2 regions of the Telluria sp. RB2R28 genome follow, and region 1 is predicted to be linked to the other one. Evidence: predicted binding sites of a transcription regulator. Region 1 holds the regulator's gene; the other holds the start of a gene.

Evidence for each region. The regulator NrdR, encoded in region 1, represses ribonucleotide reductase genes. The targets are predictions, from matches to a motif close to CACNANATNTNGTG.
Region 2: a site for NrdR is predicted at 6,528-6,541, ahead of AC56LV_RS16240 (ribonucleoside-diphosphate reductase subunit alpha). Genes of this name have one in related genera too.

What each region holds. Positions count from the first base shown of each region.
Region 1 is NZ_JCASIK010000001.1:380,977-396,656, reverse strand. Features, by position in the region: gene AC56LV_RS01750 (pilus assembly PilX family protein) at 1-609, opposite strand, end outside; gene AC56LV_RS01745 (PilW family protein) at 617-1,606, opposite strand; gene pilV (type IV pilus modification protein PilV) at 1,603-2,130, opposite strand; gene nrdR (transcriptional regulator NrdR) at 2,234-2,701, opposite strand; gene glyA (serine hydroxymethyltransferase) at 2,775-4,022, opposite strand; ZMP/ZTP riboswitch at 4,122-4,241, opposite strand; gene AC56LV_RS01725 (SDR family oxidoreductase) at 4,416-5,162, shown strand; gene ybgC (tol-pal system-associated acyl-CoA thioesterase) at 5,409-5,813, shown strand; gene tolQ (protein TolQ) at 5,837-6,520, shown strand; gene AC56LV_RS01710 (biopolymer transporter ExbD) at 6,537-6,968, shown strand; gene tolA (cell envelope integrity protein TolA) at 6,993-8,063, shown strand; gene tolB (Tol-Pal system beta propeller repeat protein TolB) at 8,095-9,366, shown strand; gene pal (peptidoglycan-associated lipoprotein Pal) at 9,400-9,927, shown strand; gene ybgF (tol-pal system protein YbgF) at 10,058-10,813, shown strand; tRNA gene AC56LV_RS01685 (tRNA-Lys) at 10,887-10,962, shown strand; gene AC56LV_RS01680 (hypothetical protein) at 11,033-11,290, shown strand; gene AC56LV_RS01675 (ABC transporter ATP-binding protein) at 11,468-12,277, opposite strand; gene ntrB (nitrate ABC transporter permease) at 12,291-13,196, opposite strand; gene AC56LV_RS01665 (CmpA/NrtA family ABC transporter substrate-binding protein) at 13,225-14,505, opposite strand; gene AC56LV_RS01660 (hypothetical protein) at 14,935-15,129, shown strand; gene AC56LV_RS01655 (hypothetical protein) at 15,216-15,545, shown strand.
Region 2 is NZ_JCASIK010000004.1:115,938-131,617, forward strand. Features, by position in the region: gene AC56LV_RS16210 (SWIB/MDM2 domain-containing protein) at 1-136, opposite strand, end outside; gene ffh (signal recognition particle protein) at 370-1,737, opposite strand; gene AC56LV_RS16220 (cytochrome C assembly family protein) at 2,129-2,932, shown strand; gene AC56LV_RS16225 (PP0621 family protein) at 2,932-3,180, shown strand; gene AC56LV_RS16230 (sensor histidine kinase) at 3,194-4,855, shown strand; gene AC56LV_RS16235 (sigma-54-dependent transcriptional regulator) at 4,874-6,316, shown strand; gene AC56LV_RS16240 (ribonucleoside-diphosphate reductase subunit alpha) at 6,813-9,761, shown strand; gene AC56LV_RS16245 (ribonucleotide-diphosphate reductase subunit beta) at 9,906-11,012, shown strand; gene AC56LV_RS16250 (VOC family protein) at 11,093-11,518, opposite strand; gene AC56LV_RS16255 (helix-turn-helix transcriptional regulator) at 11,593-12,276, shown strand; gene AC56LV_RS16260 (PQQ-dependent sugar dehydrogenase) at 12,329-14,038, shown strand; gene AC56LV_RS16265 (hypothetical protein) at 14,138-14,557, shown strand; gene AC56LV_RS16270 (hypothetical protein) at 15,070-15,680, opposite strand, start outside.

The sequences.
Region 1 (15,680 bases):
GCCGATCTCGCGCCAGCCGGCGCGCCGGCCATGTCCACCGGCGGGTGGCAGGCGGTAATAGGCCTGCACAGCAGCCCCGGTGCCCGGCATGCTGCCGGCCCCGCGCGCGGCGATGCGGTACAGCTGGCCGTCGGCGGACGCCGGCATCAGCTCGATCAGGTAGCGTGGCGTCTCGAGCGGCAAGCCGCCCTCCCCTGTGGGCAGCGTGGCGCCGGTGAACGTGCCGAATGCGATGGCTGGGCCATCGTCAAGCACCAGCCGGGCCAGCTGGCCATCGGCGTCGGCGTCGTGCGCGCACAAACCGTTGTACGGCCGGGCGCCCAGGCACGCGCCGACGAAGGCATCCGCACTGCCGCCGCGGATCGCGTTGGCGCGCGCCGAGCCTGGCACCGCGCCGCCGTCGATATCGTGTTCGGCATCGAGCAAAGCGGCTTGGGCCATGTGCAGGGCCAGCGCGCGATCGCGTTCGTACGCCGCGGCGCGGGTGCTTTGCAGCGCGCCGCGCGCCGAGGCGATGCCCGTCATCAGCACAGCCAGCATCAGCACGAGAGCGGTGATGAGCGCGATGCCGGCCTGGCGCCGCGGCATGAAGAAACGTTGATGGCGCATACGCTGCTCAGCGCGCGGCCACCGGCGGCGCAGAAGGTGGCCCGCTGGGTGGAGCGACAGGCACCGCAAGTGGCACCGCAATCACCGCCCCATACACCTTGCGCACGCGCGCCTCGCCGCCGCGATCGAGGTCAGCCGCCGCCAGCCGGACACCCGGATCGGCAGCCGCCAGCGCACCGTCATACCCCGGACCGAACAACCAGTGCACGAGACCCGCACCCGCACCAGGCGCCTGGCGCGACCCATGCAGCAGCAAGCCAACCCGCACGCTCGCAACGTGCTTCCAGTGGCTGCGTGTGCGCAGATCGGCGTCACGCTCGCCGGCAGTCGAGCCGGCCAGCACCAGCGCCGCATCGAGCGCCCGGATCGCGCTCGCGTTCACGTACCGGTTGGGCGCACCATCGCCATCGGTATCGAGGCCATACAGCACCTGGAAGCTGTCGACACGCCCTGCCACGGCATCGGACGACCAGCTGCCGGCGCCCCGGTATTTGCAGCGCAGTTCGGCGTCGCCCTGGGCATTGCGCGCAACATAAAAAATGCTCCAGCCTTCCTGATCGCGGTGCACGGGAAAGCCGGCGCAATCGAGCGTGCCGCCATCACCGTCCGGTGGCGCGCCGCTGCCGGTAAAGCGCAGCGCCAGCACGTCGCTGCCGTTGACCGTCGCCGGAAGCGGCGCATCGATGCCGGCGCCGGCGTGGGTCAGCGACGACGCATCCAGTCCGGCAATGGCAGCCGGTAGCGCAGGATCGATCACCGGATGCGCGGCCCAGTCGACGTGGCCCGCCAGGCGCACGGCGCGCGCCAGGGCATCCAGCGCGTAGCGGCCGGCGTCGTCCATCGCGGCCGCTTCGAGCAGCGCCGCGTGTGCACGCGTGGCACCGATCAGCAGCGAGCCAGCCGCAAGCAGCACGGCCAGGCCAAGCGCCATCGCGACCATGAATTCGGCGATGGTAAAGCCAGCCTGGCGCACACGCCGGTGCCGATGGACACTCATCGCGCCACCATCAGCACGAACGCCGGCAAGTCATCGTTGCCGTGCCAGCCAATCTTGATCGCCACCGCCGCATGTGCCCCGCCACTGCATGCCCACCGATAGCGGCGGCTGGCGGCATCCCACGGCGCCGCATCGCGGCACACGGCAATGCGCCCGCCAGGAAAGCGCCGGTGCACGAGCAGGCGCGTCTCATCGAGGTCGAAGGCCGCCAGCGCCAGCGGATCGCATGCGGCAGTGCCAAAGCATGGGGCGGCGGCGACAGGCGGACCGTCGGCGACGGCATCATAGTCGAGCGACAGATAGGGATTGCCTGCATCGGGCAGGCTGGCCAGCGGCAGATTGGCGCCGATGCGCGCCGCCAGCGAACTTGCCAGCTGGCCCGCTTCAGCCATCAGGGCCGCCTGCTGGTGCGTGCGCTCGGCCGCCAGCTGGGCCGCGCCGGCGCCGACGATGCCGATGGCGAGCACGAACAACGCCACCAGTACTTCGATGAGCGTAAAACCGTGGTGTGAGTGGATACGCACGCAAGCCTCCCGATATCGAGCTACGACGTTATCAGGCCGGCTTTGCACGCCCGTGCGTCGGCGCAAGCGTACGCCGCACCAATCGGGGAACCTTGAAAAGGGATTAGTTGTCGAGCTTGCGCTGGTGCCCGACTTCGGCCAGCGCTGCCTGGAACGAATCCAGGTCTTCGAAATTCTTGTAGACCGATGCGAAGCGGATGTACGCGATCTTGTCGAGGCCCTTGAGCTCTTGCATCACGAGCTCGCCCACATGGCCGGTGTCGACTTCACGCAGGCCGCTGGTGAGCAGCTTTTCTTCGATGGAGGCAACGGCCTTGTCGATGGCTTCGGCCGCCACGGGCCGCTTGCGCAGCGCCAGCATCAGGCTGCCACGCAGCTTCGACGAGGCAAACTCGGTGCGGCTGCCGTTCTTCTTGACGATGATCGGCATCGACAGTTCGATGCGCTCATAGGTGGTGAAGCGCTTGTCGCACTTGCCGCAGCGGCGCCGGCGCCGGATGGCGTCCCCCTCCTCCGATACGCGGGTATCGAGGACTTGTGTATCTTCATGCTGGCAAAAGGGACATTTCATGGCGCCGAGGCTGCAATACTACGTGGAGACTACCGGGCCAGCGAACCGGCCCGGATAGACAGAGTCAGCCAGATCAGGCGGCGTAAACCGGATACTTGCTGGTGAGTTTCTTGACTTCGCCCTTGACGCGCTCGATGGTCGCAGCGTCGTGCGGGTTGTCCAGCACGTCGGCGATCAGGTTGCCCACGGTGACGGCGTCTTCTTCGACAAAGCCACGCGTCGTGAAGGCCGGGCTGCCCAGGCGGATGCCCGAGGTGACGAACGGCTTTTGCGGGTCGTTCGGGATGCCGTTCTTGTTGCAGGTCATGTGCGCCTGGCCCAGGATTGCTTCGGCTTCCTTGCCCGTCAGGTTCTTGGCGCGCAGATCGACCAGCATCACGTGCGATTCGGTGCGACCCGACACGATGCGCAGGCCACGCGCGGTCAGCGTGTCGGCCAGTGCCTTGGCGTTCTTGACGACCTGCTGCTGGTAGGTCTTGAACTCAGGCGTCAGCGCCTCTTTGAACGCAACGGCCTTGCCGGCGATCACGTGCATCAGCGGGCCGCCCTGGATACCAGGGAAGATGGCCGAATTGATGATCTTCTCGTGCTCGGCTTTCATCAGGATGATGCCGCCGCGCGGGCCGCGCAGCGACTTGTGCGTGGTCGAGGTGACGAAGTCGGCGAACGGCACCGGGTTCGGGTACTCGCCTGCAGCGATCAGGCCGGCGTAGTGGGCCATGTCGACCATGAAGTAGGCGCCGACTGCCTTGGCGACCTTGGCGATGCGCTCGAAATCGATCTTCAGCGAGAACGCCGATGCGCCGGCGATGATCATCTTTGGCTTGTGCTCGTGCGCCTGGCGCTCGAGGGCTTCGTAGTCGATGTCTTCGTCAGCGGTCAGGCCGTACGAGACGACATTGAACCACTTGCCCGACATGTTCAGCGGCATGCCGTGGGTCAGGTGGCCGCCTTCGGCCAGCGACATGCCCATGATCGTGTCGCCTGGTTTCAACACGGCGAAGAACACGCCCTGGTTCGCCTGCGAGCCCGAGTTCGGCTGCACGTTGGCCGCTTCCGCGCCAAACAGTTGCTTCAGGCGGTCGATTGCCAGCTGCTCGACGACGTCGACGTATTCGCAGCCGCCGTAGTAGCGCTTGCTTGGATAGCCTTCGGCGTACTTGTTGGTCAGTTGCGAGCCCTGCGCTTCCATGACGGCTGGCGAGGTGTAGTTTTCGGACGCGATCAGCTCGATATGGTCTTGCTGACGGACGTTTTCCTTCTGAATGGCATTCCACAGATCCGGATCGACATTGGCCAGCGTATGGTCTTTAGCAAACATGTAAAACTCCAATCGATAGTAATCCAGGCAACGAGCGGCGCTGTGTGCGGGTGCGGGAGCCAAAGGGCGCGGGCAGCCGCGATCGAACGCGTACCGGTTGATGGCTGCCCAGGCGAACGGCGTATGGCGTCTCACGTTCCCCGGTGGGTACCCACCTTTGCCGCGCTGCGCACCAATCGGTGGCGCTTGTGCGGTGTTTCGCCAGTTACGTGAGACGTAAAGTCCGCAAATTGTACTGAACTCCCCATTGAAGGGCAAGGAAAGCGCCGTTCTGGTGACCAGTCAGGGCGCAATTGCCTGCCCGCCACGGCGGGCTGATCATTTCGGCTACAATTTTGCCAGCCTGCATTTGCCTTCGCACTTCTACCTCACTGCCCTTTTCAAGGATTCATCATGATCGTCCTCATTACCGGCGCATCGGCCGGCTTCGGCGCCGAAATGGCGCGCACCTTCGTTTCGAACGGCCACCGCGTGATCCTGGCAGCCCGCCGCACCGACCGCATCGCCGATCTGGCCGCCGAGCTGGGCGACGCCGCCCTGCCGGTAACGCTCGACGTCACCAGCCGCGCGTCGATCGAGGCAGCGCTGGCCGGCTTGCCGGCCGACTGGAAGGGGATCGATGTGCTGATCAACAATGCCGGGCTGGCCCTCAACACGGTGCCGGCGCACGAAGTGCCGCTGGAAGACTGGGAAACCATGATCGCCACCAATTGCAAAGGCCTGGTGACGATGACCCGTCTCGTGCTGCCCGACATGGTCGCGCGTGGCAGCGGACTGGTGATCAATATCGGCTCGACCGCCGGCCACTACCCTTATCCAGGCGGCAACGTGTACGGCGCCACCAAAGCGTTCGTGGAACAGTTCACGCTCAATCTGCGCGCCGATCTCGTCGGCACCGGCGTGCGCGCCACCAATCTGGCGCCGGGCCTGTCCGGCGGCACGGAATTCTCCAACGTGCGCTTCAAGGGTAACGATTCGGCTGCAGCCAAGGTCTACGAAGGCACGACGCCACTGAGCGCAAAGGATATTGCCGACACCGCGTACTGGATCGCGACGCTGCCACCGCACGTGAACGTCAACAGCATTGAACTGATGCCGACCTGCCAGGGTTTCTCGCCATTCACGATCAAGCGCGCATGATTGCTCACCTGCCCGCGCAGGCACGTGCGAGGGCAGGCAGATTGGCCACCGATAGCACGGTCGCCATTTGTGAGAAAATGTTACAGTGATTGGTCTTTTTGCCAAGTTTCAAGTCTACTACCGCTCAAAAGCACAATTTTGTGCGAGGGGTACGTAAGTAATTTCCACGATCGATGGCCGGAAACGGTGATATCGAGAAGGAAACTCGCGTAGAATGTTTCTCATGTTCATGTATCGGCAGTAACAATGTCTTCAGTATTTAACTGGCCAGTCAGGGTGTATTACGAAGATACCGACGCTGGCGGCATTGTCTTCTATGCCAACTACCTGAAATTCTTTGAACGCGCCCGCACCGAATGGCTTCGGTCACTCGGCGTGCAGCAACAAGCCCTGCTCGACGCGGACAACACCGCCTTCGTCGTCAAGAGTGTGACCCTCGACTACCACGCTGCGGCGCGCCTCGACGACCAGTTGACGATCCAGACCAGTGTTGCCAGGCTGGGACGCGCATCGGTCCAGTTCCTGCAGCAGGCCTGGTGCGGTGAAACCCTGCTCAATACGGCGAGCGTGACCGTGTGTTGTGTCGATATTGCCACAATGCGCCCGCGCCCCTTGCCCGACCACGTGGCTGCTAAAATGCGTGCCGCCTGAATACATACCTAAATAAATAGCCCATGACCGTCACCCCAGACCTTTCATTCGTCGCCCTGATCGGCAATGCCCACGTGCTGGTGCAATTGATTATGGCCTTGCTGTTACTGCTGTCGATCGTGAGCTGGACCTACATCTTCCGCAAGGTATTCGCGATCCGCGCCGCCCGTGCGCAGACCGAGCAGTTCGAGCGCAGTTTCTGGGCCGGCGGCAACCTGCACACGCTGCACCAGAGCGCCAGCAGCCAGCGCGACCAGAGCGGCGCCCTGGCCCGCATCTTCGAGTCCGGCATGGGTGAATTCATCAAGGGCAAGCAAGCCTCGCGCGAGACGCTCGACATGAACTCGGTGCTCGACGGCGCCCGCCGCGCCATGCGCGCATCGTTCCAGCGTGAACTCGATGCACTGGAATCGCACCTGAACTTCCTGGCGTCGGTCGGCTCGGTCTCGCCGTACATTGGCCTCCTGGGTACCGTCTGGGGCATCATGAATGCGTTCCGCGGTCTGGCCAGCGTCGAGCAAGCCACGCTGGCGATCGTCGCGCCCGGCATTGCCGAAGCACTGATCGCCACTGCAATCGGCCTGTTTGCCGCCATCCCGGCCGTGGTGGCGTACAACCGCTTCACGCACGATATCGACCGCCTGGCCAACCGCTTCGAGAGCTTCGTCGAAGAATTCTCGAACATTCTCCAGCGCCAGTCGCGCTGATAGAAGGAGCCTGACCATGGCCTTTTCCAGCAGCATGCGCGGCGGACGTCGCCGCAAGTTCAAATCCGAGATCAACGTCGTGCCTTACATCGACGTGATGCTGGTGCTGCTCATTATCTTCATGGCAGTGCCGGCCAACCAGGCGCCGAGCGTGGTCAACCTGCCGCGCGCCGAAAAATCGGCGCTGCCGCCGGACACCTATATCCAGGTGTCGATCGAGCCCGAGAATCGCCTGTCGATCGGCGTACAGGGCAAGGGGCGCGTGGCCCAGGAGGACGTGGCCGACCGCTCCGCCCTGCTGCAGCGCCTGCGCGCGCTGCATGAAGAACACCCCGATTATCCGGTGCTGATCGCGGGCGACCGCGAGAGCAAGTACGACGACGTCATCCAACTGATCTCGGAAGCCAAGAAGATGGGTATCAACCGGGTTGGCCTGGCCACCCAGTGATGTCGATGCATTGATGCCTAGAATATGCCCGAAATAAAGCCAGACAACGCCGGCGTGCCATACCACGTGCCGCCCGAACCGAGCCGTCTGCCATCGTTCCTGCTGGCAGTGGCCGTGCACGCCGCGTTGCTGGCGTTTCTGTGGATCGGCGTGAGCTGGACGGCCAAGACGCCAATTACCGTCGAGGCCGAAGTGTGGGACATGTCAGTGCAGACTGCCGCCGCCCCCGAGCTGCCGCCCGAGCCTACCGTGGAGCCCGAGCCAACCCCTGAACCGGAGCCCGAGCCGACGCCGGAGCCCGTGCGCACGCCGCCACCGCCGCCACCACCACCGGTGGTCGAGGAGCCGGCGCCGAAGCCGGCGCCGGACATCGCGCTGCAGCGCGAAAAGGAACGCAAGGCCGAGGAAGCCAAGAAAAAAGCGCTGGCCGAGAAACGCGACGCGGAAAAACGCGAGCGTGAAGAAAAACTCGCCGAGCAAAAGAAGAAGGACGAGGCAGAGCGCAAGCAGAAAGAGAAAGAAAAAGAGCTGCTCGCCAAGAAGGAAGCGGACGAAAAGAAAAAAGAAGCCGAGAAGGAAGCCGACAAGAAAGCGGCAGCGCTGGCCGCGGCTGAAAAGAAAAAAGAAGCGGACGAGAAAAAGAAAGCCGATCAGGTCGCAGCGGCTGCCGAGAAGAAGAAAGCGGACGCCGCCAAAGCCAAGGCAGCCGCTGCCGAAGACGCCAAGCTCGCGAAGTTGCGGGCCGATGAGCTCAAGCGCATGGCCGGCGCCATGGGCAGCGGCGGCAGCGCGGCCAAGTCGACGGGGCCGAAGTCGGACGGCGGCTATATCGCCGCGATCACGGCAGCGATCAAGAGCAGCACGGCCTATCCGGGTAACACCGATGTGTCGGGCAATCCACGCGCCACGTTCCGCGTCGAGCAGTTGCCGACCGGTGAAATCATGTCGGTTCGGTTGGTGAAAAGCAGCGGTGTGCCGGAATTTGACAGGGCAGTGGAAAATGGTATCAAGAAGGCATCACCACTGCCCAAAAAGAAGGACGGGACTGTGGAACGTACGCTTGACGTGAATTTCTCGATGCGCGATTACGATTGATTCGGTTCGAACCAGTTTTACAAGAGAAACTATGAAAAAAATCCATTTCTTGCTGTTTAGCGCTTCCCTCGCCATGGGATCGGCAGCCAATGCGCAGCTGCAAATCGAAATCGCCGGTGTCGGCAGCAACCAGATTCCGGTCGCGATTGCAGCCTTCGCCGACGAATCCGTCGCACCCGATAAGGTCTCGGCCGTCATCCGCGCCGACCTCGAGCGCAGTGGCGTGTTCAAGGTCATCGACGCCGGCCAGGTCATCAGCGACCGCGATGCCGGCAGCATCAATCTGGCTGCCTTCAAGGCCAGCGGCGCCGACGCGCTCGTGGTCGGCAGCGTATCGAAACAACCGGATGGCCGTTTCGCGATCCGCTACAAGCTGATGGATACGGTCAAGGGCGGCGAAATCTCGCAGATGGGCGGCGAAGTCCAGCCCCGCTACACCCGCCTGCAGGCGCACCGCATTGCCGACGATGTCTATGAAAAGCTGACCGGCGTGCGCGGCATCTTCTCGACCCGCATCGCCTACGTGAAGGCCGACAGCGGCGCCAAGCGCTATATCCTTGCCGTGTCCGATGCCGATGGCGAGAACGAAGTCATCGCCACCCAGGGCAAGGAACCGATCATTTCGCCATCCTGGTCGCCGGACGGCTCGAAAGTCGCCTACGTCTCGATGGAAGACCGCAAGCCGGTCGTGTATCTGCAAGACCTGATGACGGGTCGACGCAACGTGATCTCGAACCAGAAGGGCAACAACTCGGCGCCATCGTGGTCGCCGGACGGCTCGACGCTGGCCGTGGCCCTGTCGAAGGACGGCAATACCGAGATCTACTCGGTCAATTCGGGCGGCACCGGCCACAAGCGCCTGACCAACAACCCGGCGATCGATACCGAGCCGCAGTTCTCGGCCGATGGCCGGACCATTTATTTCACGAGCGACCGCAGCGGTGGCCCGCAAATCTACAAGATGAGCGCAGCCGGCGGCAACGCCACCCGCGTGACGTTCAATGGCAGCTACAACATCAGCCCACGCGTGTCGTCCGACGGCAAGACGCTGGCCTGGATTTCGCAGCGCGGCGGCGCTTACTCCTTATATGCGATGGACCTGGCCAGCGGCCAGGAACTGCGCCTGGCCGATGGGGCCACCGAACCGAGTTTTTCGCCTAACGGCAAGTACATCATGTATGCAACCAAGGGTGGCGGTCGCACCTCGCTGGCCGTGGTGTCTGTGGATGGACGAGTCAAGCAACGCTTGACAACCAAAGCGGGAAACATTCGGGAGCCCAGCTGGGGTCCCTTCATGAAGTAAGAAGTAAAACCTCAACATAACAGGAGAAAATCCATGCGCAACTTCAAGAGTGTAGCTTTCATCGTTTCCACCGCAGCCCTGCTGGCCGCCTGCTCGTCGCCAACCAAGCTGAACGAAACCCCGGTCGTCGAGAAATCGCCAACGCCGGCAGCGCCAGCTGCTGCCGATCCACGTGACATCAACCCGGTCCAGACCGGCAGCGTCGATCCGCTGAACGACCCACAAGGCGTTCTGGCCAAGCGCAGCATCTACTTCGACTACGACAGCTTCGTCGTGCGCGCTGACGGCCAGCCAGTGGTCCAGAACCACTCGGCTTTCCTGACCAAGAACACGTCGCGTAAAGTCCTGATCCAGGGCAATACCGATGAACGCGGCGGCACCGAGTACAACCTGGCCCTGGGCCAGAAGCGTGCTGAAGCCGTCCGTCGTTCGATGGCATCGCTGGGCGTGTCGGAAGGCCAGATCGAAGCCGTGTCGCTGGGCGAAGAAAAGCCAAAAGCCACGGGCAGCAACGAAGAATCGTGGGCTGAAAACCGCCGCGCAGACATCGTCTATCAATAATCGATTCGGCTGAACAAGCCGGACAGGTTCGATTGACAGGGGGCGGGACGCAGTGCAGACTGCTACCCGCCCCTTGTTTTATCTCAGCAACCGCCGAAGTCACCGGCTTAGTAGAAAGAACACAACGCTTATGCTCAAACTGTCCAAGTCCCGCCTCGCATGCCTCGTGCTGGCCCTGTCGATGCCGCTGCACGCCGTCGCCGGCCCGTTCGACGACGAAGAAGCGCGCAAGGCCATCCTGGACCTGCGCACCAAGGTCGACAACATCACGCGCGACCTGACCGCACGCATCGACAGCAAATCGGACAAGACGGTGCAGATCGAGATGCTCAACCAGCACGAGCAGACGATGCAGGAAATCGCCCGCCTGCGCGGCCAGATCGAAGTGCTCGCCAACGAAGTCGCCAAGGCCCAGAACAGCCAGAAGCAGCTGTACGCTGACCTCGACGCGCGCCTGAAAAAAGTCGAGCCGCGCGCCGAAGTCATCGACGGGCAGAACGCCGACGTGCTGCCGACTGAAAAGACCGCGTACGAGGCCGCCACCGCCCAGTTCCAGGCAGGCGACTACAAGGGCGCCTCGGTCGCGCTGCAGGAATTCGTCCGCCAGTATCCGCAGTCGCCATATGCATCGAATGCGCAATACTGGCTCGGCAACACCTTCTACGCACTGGGCGACTACAAGAAGGCCATCGCGGCGCAGCAGGTCGTCACGACCACCTACGCCACGAGCCCGAAGGTGCCGGACGCGATGCTCAATATCGCCAGCAGCTACACCCTGCTCAAGGACAACAAGAACGCGAAGAAGTCGCTGCAGACGCTGGTAGCGAAGTACCCCGATTCGAGCGCCGCGCAGACCGCACGCGATCGCCTGGCGTCGCTGAAGTAAGCACACGGATCAGCGATACGCCGGGCGCGGCATTTGACAGCGCCCGTGTCGCCCCCTATAATCTTGCTTCTTCGGGTCGTTAGCTCAGCTGGTAGAGCAGCGGACTTTTAATCCGTTGGTCGCAGGTTCGAATCCCGCACGGCCTACCAAAGATTCAGCAGAAAAGCCAACCTTCGGGTTGGCTTTTTTGTGTTCCGCTCATATTAGGATAACCCCACCATGACTTATGAAGATTTTCTCGACGAGGTGACCACGCTCCTCACGGAGATGTATGACCTCACCGACGAAGCGGCGATCAAGCTGGTGGTCGACGCGCAAGCCAACGATTACTTTGTCGCGCATGACGACAAGGAAGAACTGCGCACCGCCGAGCAGGCCAAGCTGGACGCCACCGCGCTCCACGAAGGCAAGCAGAACCGCAACCAGACGCAGCGCAAGCAGCAGCAGCGTCAGGTGCAGAAGAAAAAAGCCACGTAATCAACCCGCCTTCACCGGATGCGCGTGCGTGCCACATTCGATCGGGGCCGCGTAGGGTGGACGGCTGTGCCGTCCACGCGTTCAACATGCGCCTGAATTCTCGGCGATTCGGCGATCCTTGAACGCGTGGGCGGGAAACCCGCCCACCCTACTGCTTTGATCGAACACCGTCACCAATCAGGCAGCCACGGCCGGATGCGCCTGCTTGCGATACAAGAACTCCAGCACCTGCCGGCGATGCTCGGTATAGCGCGCATCCTGCGCCAGCGCCACCCGGTCACGGGGCCGCTCGAGTTCCACGGCGACGATCTCGCCGATCGTGGCCGCCGGCCCATTGGTCAGCATGACGATCCGGTCCGACAGCAGCACCGCCTCGTCCACATCGTGCGTCACCATCACCACCGTGGATTTCGTGGCCGCCACGATCTTGAGCAGCTCGTCCTGCAAGTGCGCGCGCGTGAGTGCGTCGAGTGCGCCGAACGGCTCGTCCATCAGCAAGACCTTAGGCTGCATTGCCAGCGCCCGCGCGATGCCGACGCGCTGCTTCATGCCGCCCGAGATTTCATGCGGCCGCTTGGTTTCGGCGCTCGTCAAGCCCACCAGCGCCAGCGCGTCCATCGTCCGCTCACGCAGCTGCGCGCGGGATTCAGCCCCGCCGAACACCCGCTCGACACCCAGATGGATGTTCTCGTAGCACGTCAGCCACGGCAACAGCGAATGATTCTGGAACACGACCGCGCGCTCCGGGGACGGGCCGCCGATCTCGCGGCCTGCGCAGATCAGCAGGCCAGCCGTCGGCTTGAGCAGTCCGGCGATCAGGTTCAGCAGCGTCGACTTGCCGCAGCCCGAGTGGCCGATCAGCGTGATGAATTCGCCCTTGCTGACCGTCAGGTCGATCCCCTGCAACGCTGGGAACACGCCCTTCTTCGTGTGAAACGCCATCTCGACGCCGGTGATGTCGATGAATTTCTTTTGCAGTTCGTCCATGATCGAAACCCTTTCAGTTAGCCACTTGTTCGTGGGTCAGTGCGCGTGCCAGCGACACCAACGCCAGTTCGAGCAGCAGGCCAACCACGCCGATGATGGCAATCGCGATGATGATGTGGGCCACGTTCAGGTTGTTCCACTCGTCCCACACCCAGAAGCCGATGCCCACGCCGCCGGTCAGCATTTCGGCTGCCACGATGACGAGCCACGCGGTGCCGATCGCCAGGCGCACGCCGGTCAGGATGTACGGCAGCGCCGATGGCAGCAGGATCTTGGTGAGGATCTTCCACTCCGACAGGTTCAGCACGCGCGCCACGTTCATGTAGTCCTGCGGCACCCGCTGCACGCCGACGGCCGTGTTGATGATCATCGGCCAGATCGAGCAGATGAAGATCGACCAGATCGCCGCCGGGTCGGCCGATTTGAACACCAGGAGGCCAATCGGCAGCCAGGCCAGCGGCGAGACGGGCTTGAGCAGGCTGATGATCGGGCCGAACATGCGGCTGACAAACTGCACGCGCCCGATCACGAAGCCCAGCGGAATCCCGATCAGCGCCGCGAGGCCGAAGCCGATCGCCACGCGCTGCAGCGACGCCAGCACGTTCCAGCCGATGCCCTGGTCGTTGGGGCTGTTGCGGTAGAACGGATCGGCAAACAGTTCGAGCGCCGCCTGCCACGTGACCAGCGGCGACGGAAACGCCTCGTTCTGCGCGGCGATCACTTGCCAGACCAGCAGCACGAGCGCGATGCCGGTCAGCGGCGGCGCCACGCGCCGGACCACCGCGGCGAACGGCTGCGCGCGACGGGCAGCGACAGTGCTGGCTGCCGGCTTGCGCGGCGTCGCGGTGCGCGCCGGGCCGCTGACGGCCACCGGCACCGGCGCCGGCTCGTTGGGAACGGATTTCAACAGGGCATTCATGACGGCTCCTCGCAGTACGGGTGGATGGTCAAGCCTTGACCTTGAACGACGCGGCATACGCCTGTGGGTTCTTGCCATCCCACACGGCGCCGTCCATCAGCTTCGATGTGCGCAGCAAGCCCGCCGGGACCGGCGTCTTCGTCATCGTCGCCGCGTCCTTGTACAGCTGGACCTGGTTGACCGCCGTTGCCACCGCCAGGTAATCCGGATCGGTCTTGAGCAGGCCCCAGCGACGATGCTGCGTCATGAACCACATACCGTCGGACAGGTACGGGAAGTTGACCAGGCCATCGTTGTAGAACTTCATGTGGTTCGCGTCGTCCCAGGTCTTCCCCATGCCGTTCTGGTACCGGCCCATGATGCGCTGGTCGATCGCATCCTTGCTGGTGTTGACGTACGACTTGGCGGCGATCACTTCGGCCATCTTGTTCTTGTTGGCCAGCGACGCATCGATCCACTTGCCCGCCTCCAGGATGGCGGCCATCATCGCGCGGCACGTGTTCGGATTGGCCTTGGCAAATTCCAGCGTCGAGCCCAGCACCTTCTCGGGGTGGTCGCGCCAGATGTCCTGGGTCGTCGTGGCGGTGATGCCGATGCCGTCCATGATGGCGCGGTGGCCCCACGGTTCGCCGACGCAGAAGCCGTCCATGTTCCCAATGCGCATATTGGCCACCATCTGCGGCGGCGGCACGGTGATGACCTTGGCGTCCTTCATCGGATTGATGCCATTGGCGGCCAGCCAGTAATACAGCCACATCGCGTGGGTGCCAGTCGGGAAGGTTTGTGCGAACGTGTAGTCGCGTTTTTCGGTGCGCATCAGCTTGGCGAGCGAGGCGCCGTCGACCGCGCCCTTGGTGGCCAGTTGCTTCGACAGCGTGATGGCCTGGCCATTGTTGTTCAGGCCCATCAGCACGGCCATGTCCTTCTTCTGGCCGCCAATGCCCATCTGCACGCCGTACAGCAGGCCGTACAGCACGTGGGCAGCGTCGAGGTCGCCGTTGGCGAGCTTGTCGCGCACGCCGGCCCACGAAGCCTCTTTGCTCAGCACGAACTTGACGCCGTACTTCTTGTCTAAGCCCAGCACCGACGCCATCACCACCGATGCGCAATCGGTCAGTGGAATGAAGCCGATCTTGATCTCGGTTTTTTCGGGCTTGTCCGACCCCGCCGCCCATGCCCCGCCCCCGGCCAGGCCCAGCAGGCTGCCGGCCGCTGCCAGCGACGCACCCTGGATAATGTTCCGGCGCGTCCCATCGACGTTCGTGCCGGTGGACGGGTTGCCCTGCGCTTGACGCTGTTGATTTTCCATTGCAAATCCCAAAAAGTGATCAGGCAAAAAAAAACGACTACCGCACATGAACGTGTTCATGCGTTGGTAGACGTCGTTGTCCGGGGAGGCGGGCCAGCGTTGGCATTCACCTCGTGCGCTCCGTTGCGCATTGGTTATTACGCAAGCTTCGTGCCAGTGACCGTCCCAGAGTGAGCGCGAGCAGGGCCACCGCTGCAATGCACCGCAGCATGGCGTGCGCCGCGCACTACGATCGCGCAGCGCCTCTTTTTGGACGGCGCTGCAGGTCCGGTACGCTGGCTGTCCGTACCTGCGCACGGTTGAGGACGCGGCCTTCCACAAGTGAATCCGTGCATGCTAGGATTGTTTATTGCCTCAAACACAAGCAGAAGCACAAATAAACGCACACTATTGACCTTGCACCGCCGGGGCCTGCAACTGGAGCCATTTATGCACACCGAACAAGTCCAGCGTCACCGCACGCCGATCCATACGGCGACCGCCGTCGACCGCAGCAATCCAAAAAAGCCACGCCGTCATATCGCGCAAGACATCGTCGCCGGCCGCCGCCGCCTGCGCCAGCGCATCGGCGTGGTCGCCGTCGTCTGCATCAGCCTGGCCACGCTGCTGGTGGCGTTCGAGTAAGCCGGCGCATTGCGCCCCGCCTTGCGCCTTGCCCGCGCCGTAATGGCCGGGCTATACTGCGCCGTCACCCGTTCCATCAGGATTGCATGTCGCTGTTGCACACCTTACGCATCACCCACACCAGCACGGCCCTGCGCCGGCTGCTCCTGTGTGCGTGCGCGCTGATCCTGGCGCTGCAACTCATCGGCAGCTCATACCACGAGCATGACCTGGCCGAGCAGCTGTCCGACTGCGTCAGCTGCCAGGTCGCCGCCCATGCCACGGCGGACCTGCCGGCCGTGTCGCCACAACTGCTGGCCGTCTTCCTGGCGGTCGCCTACCTTCTCGCGCGCCTGCCGCGCCCCGCGCCATTCTACCGGCGCCAGTACCTGATCCCTTCCCCCCAGGCGCCACCACGCCACCAGTCCGTCCACTGATTCGTCCTTGCGCCGACGCGGTCACCAACGTGACGTGACGGCGTAGCGGCGCGAGTCATCTCCGTCCCGTTTGCCGGCGCCGCCTTTGCGTACGTCTGCATCGAGCGTGCACGCTGCATGCGTGCGCCGGCATCC
Region 2 (15,680 bases), on a different contig from region 1:
CGGCCGATTTGTCAGCCGTTTTAGCGGCTGCTTTTGCTGGTGCTGCTGCCTTTTTTGCTGCGGGCTTGGCCGCTGCAGCAGGCTTGGCAGCTGCTTTTTTTGCTGGTGCTGCAGTGGTTTTTTTGGCTGTTGCCATCTTCGAGCCTCCTAAAACGAACACATGGAAAAATGCGTAATTTATCGCACGCCTATATTGGTAGCGTTTTACTGTTCGTGCAAGTCTTTTTCCAAACTTTTTCACTCTGATAAGCGGCTAAATGGGTGCTATCGCACACAACAACGCACGGGAACGATAAAACGCCGACAAGGGGCGTAAAAAAACCGCGCAAAGCGATACTTTGCGCGGTTCTGCGGGCGGAAAACGATGGATTAGCGCATGCCGGGCATCATGCCCTTCATCCCGCGCATCATCTTCATCAGGCCGCCGCCTTTGAGCTTTTTCATCATCGTCTGCATCTGGTCATACTGATTGAGCATGCGATTGACTTCCTGCACCTGCACGCCGGCGCCGGCCGCAATGCGGCGCTTGCGGTTGGCCTTGATCAGTTCGGGTTTCGCGCGCTCGAGCGGAGTCATCGAATCGATGATGCCGACCATGCGCTGCACCGACTTCTCGGCCTGGCCCATGTTGGCGCCTGCCGCGGCTTGCTGGAACTGGGCCGGCAGCTTGTCCATCAGGCCGGCCATGCCGCCCATCTTTTTCATTTGCGTCAGCTGCGATTTGAAGTCGTTCATGTCGAAGCGGCCGCCGACCTTGATCTTGTTGGCCAGTTCGGCCGCCGCTTCGGCATCGACGCCCTTGCGCGCTTCTTCGACCAGCGCCAGGATGTCGCCCATGCCCAGCACGCGGTTGGCCATGCGGGCCGGATCGAAGGCTTCGAGGCCATCGAGTTTTTCGGAGACACCGGCAAACTTGATCGGTTTGCCCGTCACGTGCCGCACCGACAGCGCCGCACCGCCGCGCGAGTCGCCATCGAGCTTGGTCAGCACGATGCCGGTCAGGGGCAGGGCGTCGTTGAACGCCTTGGCGGTGTTGATCGCATCCTGGCCCAGCATGGCGTCGACGACGAACAGCGTTTCGATCGGGTTGACTGCGGCGTGCACCGCCGCGATCTCTTGCATCATCGCTTCGTCGATACCGAGGCGACCCGCGGTATCGATGATCAGGACGTCGTGGTAATGCTTCTTGGCCCAGTCCAGCGCGGCCAGCGCGATGTCGACCGGCTTGTCGTTGGCGGTCGACGGGAAGAAGTCGGCGCCGACCTGCTTGGTCACCGATTCTAGCTGCGCGATCGCGGCCGGGCGATACACGTCGGCCGAGACGGTCAAGACCTTCTTCTTTTTCTGTTCCTTGAGGTACTTGGCCAGCTTGCCGGTGGTGGTGGTTTTACCGACACCCTGCAGACCGGCCATCAGGATGATCGCCGGCGGTTGCTGGGCGAACGAGAGCTGGCTGGCCTCGGGGCCAAGGTCGGCGCCCATCAGGGCCGCCAGTTCCTTTTGCACCACGCCGACGAGCGCCTGGCCCGGGCTGAGCGAGCCGACGACTTCTTCGCCGAGGGCTTTTTCCTTGACCTTGGCGATGAATTCACGCACTGCCGGCAGCGCCACGTCGGCCTCGAGCAGGGCCATGCGCACTTCGCGCAGCATCTCTGCAGTGTTCGCCTCGGTGAGGCGTGCCTCGCCGCGCATGGTCTTGACGACCTTGGCAAGGCGTTGGGTGAGGTTATCTAGCATGTTCAACCTAATTAGTAAGGGCACATCGGACGCGCGGTCCCGAGCGAAATGCCGGTGGGCGAGCGCCGCCAAAGCGGCATTTTACCTTGCGCAGGTGCCGGTGGTTCTTCCGGCGGGTGGCAGGCGCACATTTTTTCAGCAAACCGTGGCGTTTTGCGCGGGAGGAAAGCGTGGGCGGCGTCGCTCGCGTGCCGGATGATCTGACTGCTAACTATCACCGCGTGGGCGGGGAACCCGCCCACCCTACGTAGGGTGGAAGGCTCTGCCTTCCACGCGGTGATCGTTACCGGCGCCGCTCGCGTGCCGGATGATATGGTGGCAAACCATTACTGCGTGGATGGAAAAACCGCCCACCCCACGGCGACATCATGCAATGGTGTAGACTCCCGCTATGCAGAATTTCCTCTTCCTTGCCGCGGCTTTCCTGTACGCGGTATGCGCCCTGCTGCCATCGCGCCGCGCGCCTGCCATCTCGGCCGTGACGGCCGGCGCGTGGGCGCTGCACGGCGTCTCGCTCGGCATGGACGTGATGGTGCCGGGCCGGCTGCGCGTCGGTTTCGCCATCATGCTCTCGTCCGCGCTGTGGGTGTCCGTGGCCGCCTACTGGCTCGAGAACCGCAATTTCGCCCTCGACGGGATGCGCCGCCTGGTGATGCCGTTCGCCGCCGTGGCCGCGCTGCTGCCGCTGCTGTTCCCCGGCACCCTGACACCGCTGGCCGGCAAGTCGCCGGCCTTTGGCTGGCATATCGCGGTCGCGGTACTGGCCTACAGCACCCTGACCATTGCCGCCTTCCACGCCGTGCTGATGGCGTTACAAGAAGCGCGGCTGCATACCCGCACCGCCGGTGGTGGCCGCTTTGGCGCCGCGCTCGACCAGCTGCCGGCGCTGCTCACCATGGAAAAACTCCTGTTCCGTGTGATCTGGATCGGCTTCGTCCTGCTCAGCCTGACGGTGCTGTCGGGCTTCGTGTTCTCCGAACAGGTGTTCGGCAGGCCGCTGCTGCTCGACCACAAGAGCGTGTTCGCACTGCTGTCGTGGGCGCTGTTTGCGGCGCTGCTGGCGGGGCGCCGCTGGCAAGGCTGGCGCGGCAAGACCGCGCTGCGCTTCACGCTGGCCGGGTTTGCCACGCTGGCGCTGGCCTATGTCGGCAGCCGTTTCGTGCTTGAAGTTATCCTGCACCGGGGAACCATCTGATGCGACTATTATTCTGGATTGCCTTCATCGCCCTCGTCGTCTTCGCGGTGCGCAACAAGCTGCGCGCCATGAGCAAACGTGCGGCCGTACCGCCGCAGGCGCGCCCCGGCGCGGCCAAGGCGCCGGTGCAGATCGAAGCGATGGCCCAATGTTCCCACTGTGGCATGTACTTCCCGGCGTCCGAATCGGTGCGCGCCGACGGCCACGACTACTGTTCGCCAGGCCACGTGCGCCTGCCGCCGCCGTAGGCGCAGGCCGGCCTTGACGCAACGCCGCATCCTGTCGCCCGAAGCGCGCGTCGCCCTGTGGCGCTCGCTGCAGACCTTCACGCTCACGCGCATCGTCATCGCGCTGGTGCTGCTGCTGTATTTCGGTGTCGATTTCGAGAACGGCGTGCTGCGCATCACGCAGCAGGTTGCCCAGATCTGCCTGGGCTACGCCATCATGGCGCTGGTGTTTTCGCTCGCCGCGCGCCGACAGCGCCGCTTCCTGGTGCAGCTCGGCGTGCAGGTCGCGCTCGACCTCCTGGTCATTTCGCTGCTGTACCTGGCCGCCGGCGGCTTGCGCAGCGGCCTTGGCATCCTGTATCTGTTTCCACTGGCCGGCGCTGCGATCCTCGCGCCCTTGCTGCTGGCATTGTTCGCGGCGGCGGTGGCCACGCTGTTCCTGCTCGGCCTGAGCGTATGGCAACTGGTCGAAGGGTTCGATCCGCCGCTGATGCAGGCGGGCCTGTTTGGCGCAGCCTTTTTCGCCGCCGTGCTGGTGGCCAACCGCATGGCCGCGCGCCTGCTGGGACAGGAAGAACTGGCAGCCCAGCGCGGCGCCGACCTGCGCATCCAGCAGGCGATCAATGAAATCGTGATCGCCGACGTGGGCGACGGCATCCTGGTGGTGGGCGCCGACGGCGCAGTGTTTACAGGTAACCCGGCGGCGCGCCGCATGCTTGGGCTGCAGGCCGACACGTCGGGCTTCCTGCTGAACGCGGCGCCGGCGTTCGAGCCGCTGGCCGAAGCGTTCAATGCCTGGCTCGCCGCGCCCGAGAACGACACCGCCTTCGTCACCGTCAAGCCCTACCGCGAAGGCGATGGCGCTGGCGACGTGCGCGGCCGGCGCGACCAGCCGGTGCACGTCAAGCTGCGCTTTGCCCGCGTCGCCGCGCCGGCCGATGCAGTGGGTGAGGGCGGTAGCCGCAGCGTGATCTTCATGCAGGACGTGAGCGCCATCGAAAACCAGGCGCAGCAACTCAAGCTGGCGTCGATGGGACGCCTGACCGCCAGCATCGCGCACGAGGTCCGCAACCCCTTGTCGGCCATCGGTCACGCGACGGCGCTGCTGGCCGAAGACCTGCACAGCCCGGCCGAAGTGCGGCTGCTGAAAATCGTCGGCGATAACGTCGCGCGCGTGAACCGCATGGTCGAGGACATCCTGCAGCTCTCGCGCAAGGCCCAGCCCAACGGCGAGCCGGTGCCGCTGGGCGCGTTTCTCGAACAGCTCAAGGCCGAGTTCTGCGAAATCCACGGCCTGGCCGGTGATATAGTCTATATCGGCGATCCGGGCGGCAGCGCGGTGCGCTTCGATCCGCTGCACCTGCACGAAGTCCTGCTTAACCTGCTGAACAACGCGGTGCGCTATGCCAGCCGCCAGCCGGCCAGCATCCGCATCTTTCCTGCGCGCGACGCGGCCGGACGGCGCGAGCTGCACGTGCAGGACGACGGCCCCGGCATCACGCCCGAAGTGCGCGACCACCTGTTCGAGCCGTTCTATACCACCTCGAGCAAGGGCACCGGCCTTGGACTCTACCTGGCGCGCGAACTGTGCCTCAACAACGATGCGAAACTCGATTATGAATACCGGTTCGACCCGTCCGCGCTGGGCCCGCGCAAGGCCAGTGGCCGCTTTGTCATCACCTTTGCCCTTGCCTGACGTGGCCGGGGAGCCGTCATGAGCGCGCCACGCGTCCTGGTGCTCGACGACGAGGCCGACCTGCGCGAGCTGCTCGAGATCACGCTGCTCAAGATGGGCCTGGACGTCGACAGCGCCGCCACACTGCGCGAGGCGCGCGCGCTGTTCGACGAGCGCGATTACGCGCTGGTGCTGACCGACATGCGCCTGCCGGACGGCCTGGGCCTCGAACTGGTGCGCGAAATCGGTGCCTCCGGCAAGGGCACGCCGGTGGCCGTGATCACCGCCTACGGCAGCGCCGAAAACGCGGTGGTGGCGCTGAAGGCCGGCGCGTTCGACTACATCGCCAAGCCGGTGGCGCTGGACGCGCTGCGCGTGATGGTGCGCGCGGCGCTCAAGCAATCCGAAAGCGCGGCGGCGGGTGACGACACTGCGCCCGACTCGCGCATGATCGGCAGCTCGCCCGCGATGGCGGCATTGCGGGCCCAGATCGCCCGCCTGGCGCGCTCGATGGCGCCGATCTCGATCACGGGCGAATCCGGCAGCGGCAAGGAGCTGGCCGCGCGCGAAATCCACGCCCAGAGCTCGCGCGCCGCGAAACCGTTCATTGCCGTGAACTGCGGCGCGATTCCCGAAACGCTGATGGAGGCCGAATTTTTCGGCTACCGCAAGGGGGCGTTCACGGGCGCGTCCGACGAGCGCGACGGCTTCTTCCAGGCGGCCAACGGCGGCACGCTGATGCTCGACGAGGTGGCCGACCTGCCGCTGGCGATGCAAGTGAAACTGCTGCGCGCGATCCAGGAGCGGCGCGTGCGCAAGATCGGCGCGACGGTCGAGGAGCCGGTGGACGTGCGCATCATCAGCGCGACGCACCAGGACCTGGCGCGCTGCGTCGAGACGGGCAAGTTCAGGCAAGACCTGTTCTACCGGCTGAACGTGATCGAGCTGGGGTTGCCGCCGCTGCGCGAGCGGCTGGACGATCTGGCGCCGCTGGTGAACGGCATCCTGCAGCGCCTGGCCGGGGCAGGGCAGGCCACGCTTGGGGCCGGGGTGCTGGACGCGCTGCGGGCATATTCGTTCCCCGGCAATGTGCGCGAGCTGGAAAACGTGCTGGAGCGGGCGCTGGCGTTTGCCAACGATGGCGTGATCGAGGTGGGCGACCTGTCGCTCAAGGCGGCGCGGCCGATCGAACCGGCCCGGGCGGAACTGGCCCCGCCGGCGGTTGCACCGCCCGTTGCCGCGGCGCCAGTCGCGCCGGCCGCGCCGGTCGCGCCAACGGTATCGGCGCCGCCGGGCGTCGGTCCCGCCGAATTGCCCGGCAACCTGCCCGAATACCTGGAGCAGGTCGAGCGCGACATCATCGGCCGCGCCCTGCAGCAAACCCAGTTCAACCGGACCCAGGCCGCCAGCCTGCTCGGCATCAGTGTCCGGCAGTTGCGCTACCAGATGCAGAAGCTGGATATCAGCGCGCCGGACGATTGACGGCTGCTCTGCAGCCGGGCGGCGGTCCCGCACGCCCGGTCATTTCCCCACAGTTTTTTAAGGTTAGTAGTCGCTTACCGCGTACTCCCCGTCCTTATGGCGACTCTCGAAAGTCAAGGCTCGCACGCGATAAAACTGAAAATTTTGGACATTTATTTGCTTGCCTGTACCGCAAACGAGGTACTACAATTAGTCTGATATCAACGCCCGGCACTAGATATAGTGGTAGTGACTGAAAAGGCACCAGGATTGCAGGCTGCGGCAAGTTGTTCATGCGTTGTCCACAAGTTGCACACAAACTTATCCATCGATCGGTTAATTAAGCACTTGTCGACACGCATTATTTACTGATTCTTACCCTGCTTCTCTGGTTTGCCACCACAGGCCACCGGCTGGCAGGGCATCGTTTTTTAATTTGTTGACGGACCGGGTTTGCGCACTACGGCAAGACGGTTGCCACGTAAACAACGGCGGTCCGACCGCTCCTGGAGGCGCAATGCAAACAGCACAGAATAGTTCGATCAACCAACATGTAACCCCAGGATCGGCGCCCGCCGGGGCCACCCCGGCCGACATCGTCGCCCGTGGCGACTACCGCGTCATCCGCCGCAACGGTTCGGTGGTGGCGTTCGAGCCGCACAAGATCTCGGTCGCGATGACCAAGGCTTTCCTGGCAATCGCCGGTGGCCAGGGCGCCGTCTCGGCGCGCATCCGCGAGCTGGTCGAGCAGATGACCAACAACGTCGTCACCGCGCTGGTGCGTCGCCAGCCGAACGGCGGCACGTTCCACATCGAGGACGTGCAGGACCAGGTCGAGCTGTCGCTGATGCGTTCGGGCGAACACGATGTCGCGCGTGAATACGTGCTCTACCGCGCCAAGCGCATGGAAGAGCGCCGCGCCGCGAAAGAAGCCGCTGGTGGCGGTGGCGCCGTCGTCGCACCGCAGATCCACATCGTCGATGGCGGCGAGCGCCGCCTGCTCGACATCAACACCGTCATCAACCTGATCGGCGCCGCCTGCGCCGGCCTCGAAAAGCACGTCGACGCCGACGCGATCCTGGCCGAGACCATGAAGAACCTGTACGACGGCGTGCCAGTCGAAGAGCTGCACAAATCGGCCATCCTGGCTGCGCGCGCGCTGATGGAAAAAGACCCGGCCTACAGCCAGGTCACCGCCCGCATCCTGCTGCACACGATCCGCAAGGAAGTCTTCGGCCGCGAAGTGGCGCAAGCCGGCGCCGCCGCCGAATACCTGACCTACTTCCCGCAATACATCGCCAAGGGCATCGCCAACGAGCTGCTCGACGAAGAACTGGGCAAGTACGACCTCGAGCGCCTGGCCAAGGCCATCGTCGCCGACCGCGACCTGCAGTTCGGCTACATCGGCCTGCAAACCCTGTACGACCGCTACTTCCTGCACGTGCGCGATGTGCGCATCGAAATGCCGCAGGCGTTCTACATGCGCGTGGCAATGGGCCTGGCCCTGCGTGAAGACGACCGCGAAGCGCGCGCCATCGAGTTCTACAGCCTGCTGTCGTCGTTCGACTTCATGAGCTCGACCCCGACCCTGTTCAACTCGGGCACCCGCCGTTCGCAGCTGTCGTCGTGCTACCTGACCACCGTCGGTGACGATCTGGAAGACATCTACGACGCCATCAAGGAAAACGCGCTGCTGTCGAAGTTTGCCGGCGGTCTGGGCAACGACTGGACGCCAGTGCGCGCACTCGGTTCGCGCATCAAGGGCACCAACGGCCGCTCGCAGGGCGTGGTCCCGTTCCTGAAAGTGGTCAACGACACGGCCGTCGCGGTCAACCAGGGCGGCAAGCGCAAGGGCGCTGTCTGCGCCTACCTGGAAACCTGGCACCTCGACATCGAAGAGTTCCTCGACCTGCGCAAGAACACGGGCGACGACCGCCGCCGCACCCACGACATGAACACGGCGAACTGGATTCCCGACCTGTTCATGAAGCGCGTGATGGAAAAGTCGCACTGGACGCTGTTCTCGCCATCCGAGACGCCTGACCTGCACGACCTGACCGGCAAGGCCTTCGAACAAGCCTATCTGGCGTACGAAGCCAAGGCCGAGCGCGGCGAAATGGCCGTCTTCAAAAAGATCGAGTCGCTCGACCTGTGGCGCAAGATGCTGTCGATGCTGTTCGAAACCGGCCACCCATGGATCACGTTCAAGGACCCATGCAACATCCGCTCGCCACAGCAGCACGTGGGCGTCGTGCACTCGTCGAACCTGTGCACCGAGATCACGCTGAACACCAGCGCCGATGAAATCGCCGTCTGCAACCTGGGCTCGGTCAATCTGCCGCAGCACATGAAGGGCGATGGCCTGGATCACGTCAAGCTGCAAAAGACGATCCGCACCGCGATGCGCATGCTCGACAACGTCATCGACATCAACTACTACGCCGTCGAAAAAGCGCGCAATTCGAACCTGCGCCACCGTCCGGTCGGCATGGGCGTGATGGGCCACCAGGATTGCCTGCACATGATGCGCATCCCGTTCTCGTCCGACCGGGCGGTGCAGTTCGCCGACACGTCGATGGAAGCGGTCTGCTACTACGCTTACCTGGCGTCGACCGAACTGGCCGAAGAGCGCGGCCGCTACGAGACCTACACCGGTTCGCTGTGGGACCGCGGCATCCTGCCGCAGGACTCGATCCAGCTGCTGGCCGACGAACGTGGCAGCCAGTACCTGGAGCAGGACACGTCGTCGAAGATGGACTGGACTCCGGTGCGCGAGCGCATCAAGCAGTTCGGCATGCGCAACTCGAACTGCGTGGCGATTGCCCCGACCGCGACGATCTCGAACATCATCGGCGTCTCGGCCTGTATCGAGCCGACGTTCCAGAACCTGTACGTGAAGTCGAACCTGTCGGGTGAATTCACCGAGATCAACTCGTACCTGGTGCGCGACCTGAAGGCACGCGACCTGTGGGACGAAGTCATGATCGCCGACCTGAAGTACTTCGACGGCTCGCTGTCGAAAATCGACCGCGTACCGCAAGACCTGCGCGACCTGTACGCAACGGCATTCGAAGTCGAGCCGAAGTGGCTGGTCGACGCTGCGTCGCGCCGTCAGAAGTGGATCGACCAGGCCCAGTCGCTGAACATCTACATGGCCGGCGCATCGGGCAAGAAGCTGGACGAAACCTACAAGCTGGCCTGGCTGCGCGGTCTGAAGACCACGTATTACCTGCGCACGATCGCCGCGACGCACCTGGAAAAGTCGACCACCCGCACCGGCGCGCTGAACGCCGTGTCGGTCTCGGGCGGCCTGTCCGGTGGCCTGTCGGCTGGCGAGAAAGCGCCAGTTGCTCCGGCGCCGGCACCGGCGGCCAATACGGCAGCAGCAGCGACCGAAGAAGACGGCGCCGCCTGCTATCTGCGTCCGGGCGACGACGGTTTCGAGGAATGCGAAGCCTGCCAGTAATGAAGTAAAGGAGGCGAGCCCCCTGCAAGGCCGGCTCGCCCTCCAGCAAGTACAACGGCGCCAGTCGCCGACAACACGAATAACCAATGCATCAACGTGCCCGGGCCGCAGTCGCTGCGCCAGCGCACCACAGAAGGGACCACCATGCTTAACTGGGACGACGAACCAACCAGCGCGCCAAGCGCTCCGCAAGCCGACGCCGGCCTTGCCATTGCACCTGCCGCCGAAGTGGCAAAACGCGTCAATGCCGACGACAAGCGCATCATCAACGGCCAGACCGACGTGAACCAGCTCGTGCCATTCAAGTACAAATGGGCATGGGACAAGTACCTGGCCGGCTGCGCGAACCACTGGATGCCGCAAGAAGTGAACATGCAGCGCGACATCGAGCTGTGGAAGAACCCGAACGGTCTGTCGGAAGACGAGCGCCGCCTGGTCAAGCGCAACCTGGGCTTCTTCGTGACGGCTGACTCGCTCGCCGCAAACAATATCGTGCTGGGCACCTACCGCCACATCACGGCCCCCGAGTGCCGCCAGTACCTGCTGCGCCAGGCATTCGAGGAAGCGATCCACACGCACGCTTACCAGTACATCGTCGAGTCGCTGGGCCTGGACGAAGCCGAGATCTTCAACGCCTACAACGAAATCGAATCGATCCACGACAAGGACCAGTTCCTGATCCCGTTCATCGACACGCTGACCGACCCTGAATTCAAGACCGGCACGACCGAGAACGACCAGAAGCTGCTCAAGTCGATCATCGTCTTCGCCTGCCTGATGGAAGGCCTGTTCTTCTACGTGGGCTTCACGCAGATCCTGGCGCTGGGCCGCCAGAACAAGATGACCGGCGCTGCCGAGCAGTATCAGTACATCCTGCGCGACGAATCGATGCACGTGAATTTCGGCATTGACCTGATCAACACGATCAAGATGGAAAACCCGCAGCTGTGGACGCCGGAATTCCGCGAAGAGATCAAGGCCCTGTTCCTCGAAGCTGTCGACCTGGAATACCGCTACGCCGAAGACACGATGCCACGCGGCGTCCTGGGCCTGAACGCCCCGATGTTCAAGGGCTACCTGCGCTTCATCGCCAACCGCCGCGCGGTGCAGATCGGCCTCGAGCCGCTGTTCCCGAACGAAGAAAACCCGTTCCCGTGGATGAGCGAAATGATCGACCTGAAGAAAGAGCGTAACTTCTTCGAGACGCGCGTGACCGAGTACCAGACCGGCGGCACGCTGAGCTGGGATTGATGCGGGGGCGTCGATCGCCCTGCGTCAGCCACGAACAAAAGCCCGGCGTTGGATCAGCCGGGCTTTTTTGTTGTTGCGCGTCAGGCGACGCGGGCGTGTTCCACCACATCGACCACCCACGCGATGCCGAACCGGTCCTTCACCATGCCGTACATCGGTGACCAGCTGGAGGGCGCGAGTTGCTGCACTATCGCCGCACCGTCGACCAGCTTGTCCCACAGGGCCTGGATTTCCTCCTGCGTGTCCCCGCGCAGCGAGACGTAGAACGCGTTTTCTCCCTGGTGCCACGGCTTGTCACCCGCCACATCGAAGGCCATGATGCGAAAGCCGTTGGGCGCCTCGACCTGGCCCCAGACGATCAGGTCCAGGTCTGCCTCGTTTGCGGTGCGGCCCGCGTCACGGTAAGTGAACTGCATCAGCTGGCCGCCAAAGACCTGTTGATAAAAGGCCAGCGCGGCGCGCGCCTGGCCCTGGAAGTTGAGATGGGTGACTGCCTGAACGGACATGAAGAACTCCTGATGAGGGTTGGAAGACAGGTGCTACGATAGCAATCCCTCCTGTCACTTTTTGTCAGTTGCCGATGTCCCGCCCACAGCGCCTGTTTCGCCTGCTCGATGCACTTCGCCGCCTGCCGCCCCCCGTCACGGCAGCGCAGCTATCGCACGACACCGGCGTCTCGGTACGCTCGGTCTATCGCGATATCGAGACCCTGCGCGCGGGCGGCGCCGAGATCGGCGGCGAGCGCGGTTTTGGCTACACGCTGGTGGACGACGGCACGCTGCGCCCGCACACGTTCAGCCGCATCGAGATCGAAGCGCTCACACTCGGCATGGCCGAAGTACGGCAGATGGGCGACCCGGCGCTGGCCAGTGCGGCCAACGCGGTACTGGCCAAGGTGGCCGCGACCCTGCCGTCGCTTGGCCAGCAGCACCTGCTGCATGCGGTGTCGCAGGTCCACCGTTTCGGTCAGCGCTTTTCCAGCCTGCCCGACATGGCCACGATCCGCGCCTGCTGCTGGCGCGAAGAAGCGCTGGCGATCGATTACCGCGACCGCCACGGCGCGGCCAGCACGCGCACCATCTGGCCGCTCGCCATCGTGTATCTCGACGGGATGCTGGTCGTGCTGGCACGCTGCTGCCTGCGCGAGGACTTTCGCATGTTCCGCGCCGAGCGCATCGCGGCGCTCGCGCCAACGGGCGCGAGCTTTCGGCCGCGGCGGGCAGCGTTGTTGCGCGACTACCAGGCGATTCTCGACGCGACGTAACGGCGCGCATACCCTATGATGGCGGTCTTTCAAGCCTGACCAGGAGACACCCTTGAATTCCCGCACCCCGCTGCTGCACGCCCTCATGCTCGCCGGCCTGGCGACAGTCTCAGTCGCCCACGCTGCGCCTCAGGTAGCCGCCGGCCGCACCATCTTCCAGAACAACTGCGCCAGCTGCCACACAGTCGATACCGGGATGGCGCAGCTGGCTGGCCCGGGCCTGTTCGGCGTTGTCGGGCGCAAGGCGGCGGGTGTCGCCGGGTTCAATTATTCGGCGGCGCTGGCCAAGGCCGGCGCGAGCGGCACCGTGTGGACGCGCGACGAACTCGACGTGTTCCTGCTCGACCCGGCCAAACGCGTGCCTGGCACGACCATGCCGGTCGGCGTGCCGGACGCAAAACAGCGCGGCGCGCTGATCGATTACCTGGCCAGCCTGCAGGGGGCTGCAGCTGTTGCTGCCGCGCCAGCGCTTGCGAAGGCCGATGCACAACCTGCCTCCCGCGCCGGTGCCTGGACCGAAAACCAGCCCGGCAAGATCTGGCACATCAAGCCGACCGACCTGGCTGCGCCGTTTGCGACGGACAGCGCCGGCAACAGCGCGCGCGTGCAGGCGCGGCCCAACGGCACGCTGCCGACCGTGATGCCCGGCTTTACGGTCAGCGTGTTCGCGCAGGACGCCGACAAGCCACGCGTGGCGCTGCGCGCGCCGAATGGCGACGTGTTCCTGGCCGCGACCGGTGCCGGCGCGATCAAGGTGCTGCGCTCGCGCGATGGCAAGAAGGCCGACAGCGCCGGCGTGTTTGCCACTGGCCTCGCGCGTCCGTATGGCATGGCGTTCTGGCCGAGCGGCGCCAATCCGCAGTATCTGTATGTGGCCGGCGTCAATTCGGTGGTGCGCATCCCGTACCGCAATGGCGACCTGACGGCACGCGCCGCGCCGGAGGTCGTGATTGCCGAACTGTCCGAGACCAGTGGCGGGCACACGACGCGCACGCTGGCATTCTCGAAGGACGGCAAGACGCTGCTGCTGTCGATCGGTTCGGCCACCAACGTCGCGGCCGACATCGGTCGTACGCCGCCCGTGCCGCTGGCGCAGTGGGAGCGCCAGCACGGCGTGGGCGGCGCCTGGGGCGTCGAGACGGACCGCGCCACCGTGATGGCGTTCGACCCGGACGGCAAGAACCGCCGCACCTTCGCGACCGGCCTGCGCAACTGCGTGGGTCTGCTGGTGCTGCCGGCCACGGGCGACGTCATGTGCAATGTGAACGAGCGCGATGCGCTGGGCGACAACCTGCCGCCGGACTACCTCACGCGCGTGAAGCAGGGCGGCTTCTATGGCTGGCCGTGGTACTACATCGGCGACAACGAAGACCCGCGCCTGGCAGGTCACCGGCCCGACCTGAAGGGCAAGACGATCACCCCGGACGTGCTGCTGCAGGCCCACTCGGCGCCGCTGGGCATGGTGGCGTATCACGCGCCCAAAGGTGCGACGAGTGCGTTCCCGAAGGAGTACGAGGGCGATGTGTTCGTGGCGCTGCACGGCTCGTGGAACCGTGGCGTGCGCACCGGCTACAAGGTCGTGCGCGTGTTCATGAAGAACGGGGTGCCCACCGGGCAGTACCAGGACTTCATGAGCGGCATGGTGGTCAGCGACCGCGATGTGTGGGGCCGGCCGGCCGCAGTCGAAGTCGCACGCGATGGCGCGCTGCTGGTGGTCGACGATGCCGGCGGCACGCTGTGGCGCGTGGCGCCGGGGCGCTGACGCAACCTGGACACGGGAGTGGCACGCGGGTGGACACGCGCGTGCACAAGCGACCGCGCATGCGCTAGGATGGTGATCTACTATTGGTAGGGGACTTTCATGAATTCGCATACGCTCAAGCTGGCCCTTTGTGGCGCGGCCTTGCTGGCTGGCTGCGCCGGCACACCACCCACGGCGGTCAAGCAGACACTGGTTCTCGAAGACTACGTGGACGGCGCGCCGCGCGATGCGGCGTGCCTGGCGCTGGACGACGGCGCGCGCGCCCGCGCCACCAAGCACGGTTTCAATCTGGTGGCGAAAGAGATGGCGGTCGCACCCCTGGCCGGCGCGCCGGCGGATGCGGCGCCGCGCTCCGTCTATCTGGTGCCGCTCGGCAGCCACCCGGTGGAGCGAATGGCGCGGCAACTGGATGGCTCGTTCCATTCGGTATTCGTCAATTGCCAAACTCGACTGGCTTATATTGCCAAACGCGGCGGCGTGATCGACAGTATCTATTGGTTCGGACCGTTCGATCTGTGAATCGATTCAACCTTGGGTTGAAAGGCGCGTGTGAATCCGGCGCCATTTGCAGAATCCCCGTCAATTCAGGCGCGCTTGCTTATTTGACTGGCCATATTGCGCGCCTTGTTTCCGATTCCCGGTTGCGCACACACAAAGAAAGTACGTCCTTTACGCGATTGAATTTGTCAAATCGAGAAGATGTGATATTGTCGCGGGCATCGGGCAAATCGATCGAATAATAGGGCGCTGAACCAAACAGTATGCACGGAAGCGAAGCGAAAAGAACAAGCCGCCTTGCCTGACCAATTGCTCAGGCAAGGCGGCTTTTTCTTTTCGCACCCGCAAGGGTAGCGCTGTGACGACGCTGGAACGGTGGCCTGTCGACGTTGGCTGAAGCGCTGCAACTGTGAGGAGTTGCAGCAGTTCAGCCGGTGCCGGATTCATTGACGCATATCGATCTTCGGTTTGCGTCGATGAATAACTCGCCGGTCAACAACGACCTGGCGGGTTTTAAACCCTGAGCGTATTTCTCATCGCAGATGAAGGAGAATTAAAATGGCAACCGCTAAAAAAACAGTTGTAAAGGCAGCAGTGAAGAGCGCGCCTTCGTCCACGACGAAGTCGACCGCAAAGGCTGCAGCAGAGAAACCAGTCGCGAAAAAAGCCGCGACCAAGGCCGCCACCAACAAGGCCACCACGGCAAAGGCAACCACTGCCAAGGCAACCACTGCCAAGGCAGCAGCCAAACCGGCAGCCCGCGCAGTGAGCAAGCCAGCGACGAAAACCGCCGCGAAACCTGTTGCAAAGAAAACCACTGCAACCAAGACCGCTGCAACCAAAACCACGGCAACCAAAACCACTGCTGCCAAGACCGCAGTTAAATCGACCGCCAAGTCGTCTGCAAAGCCGGCAGTAAAGAAAGCCGTCGCCAAAACTGCAGCAAAGCCAACGGTAAAGAAAGCCGTCGCTAAAACTGCAGCGAAGCCGGCAACCAAGAAAGTCGCTGCCAAGTCCGCAGTAAAGCCGGCAGCTAAAGCAACAACCAAGCCAGCGGCTAAAGCAGCAACCAAGCCAGCAGCTAAAGCAGCAACCAAGCCAGCGGCTAAAGCAGCAACCAAGCCAGCGGCTAAAGCAGCAACCA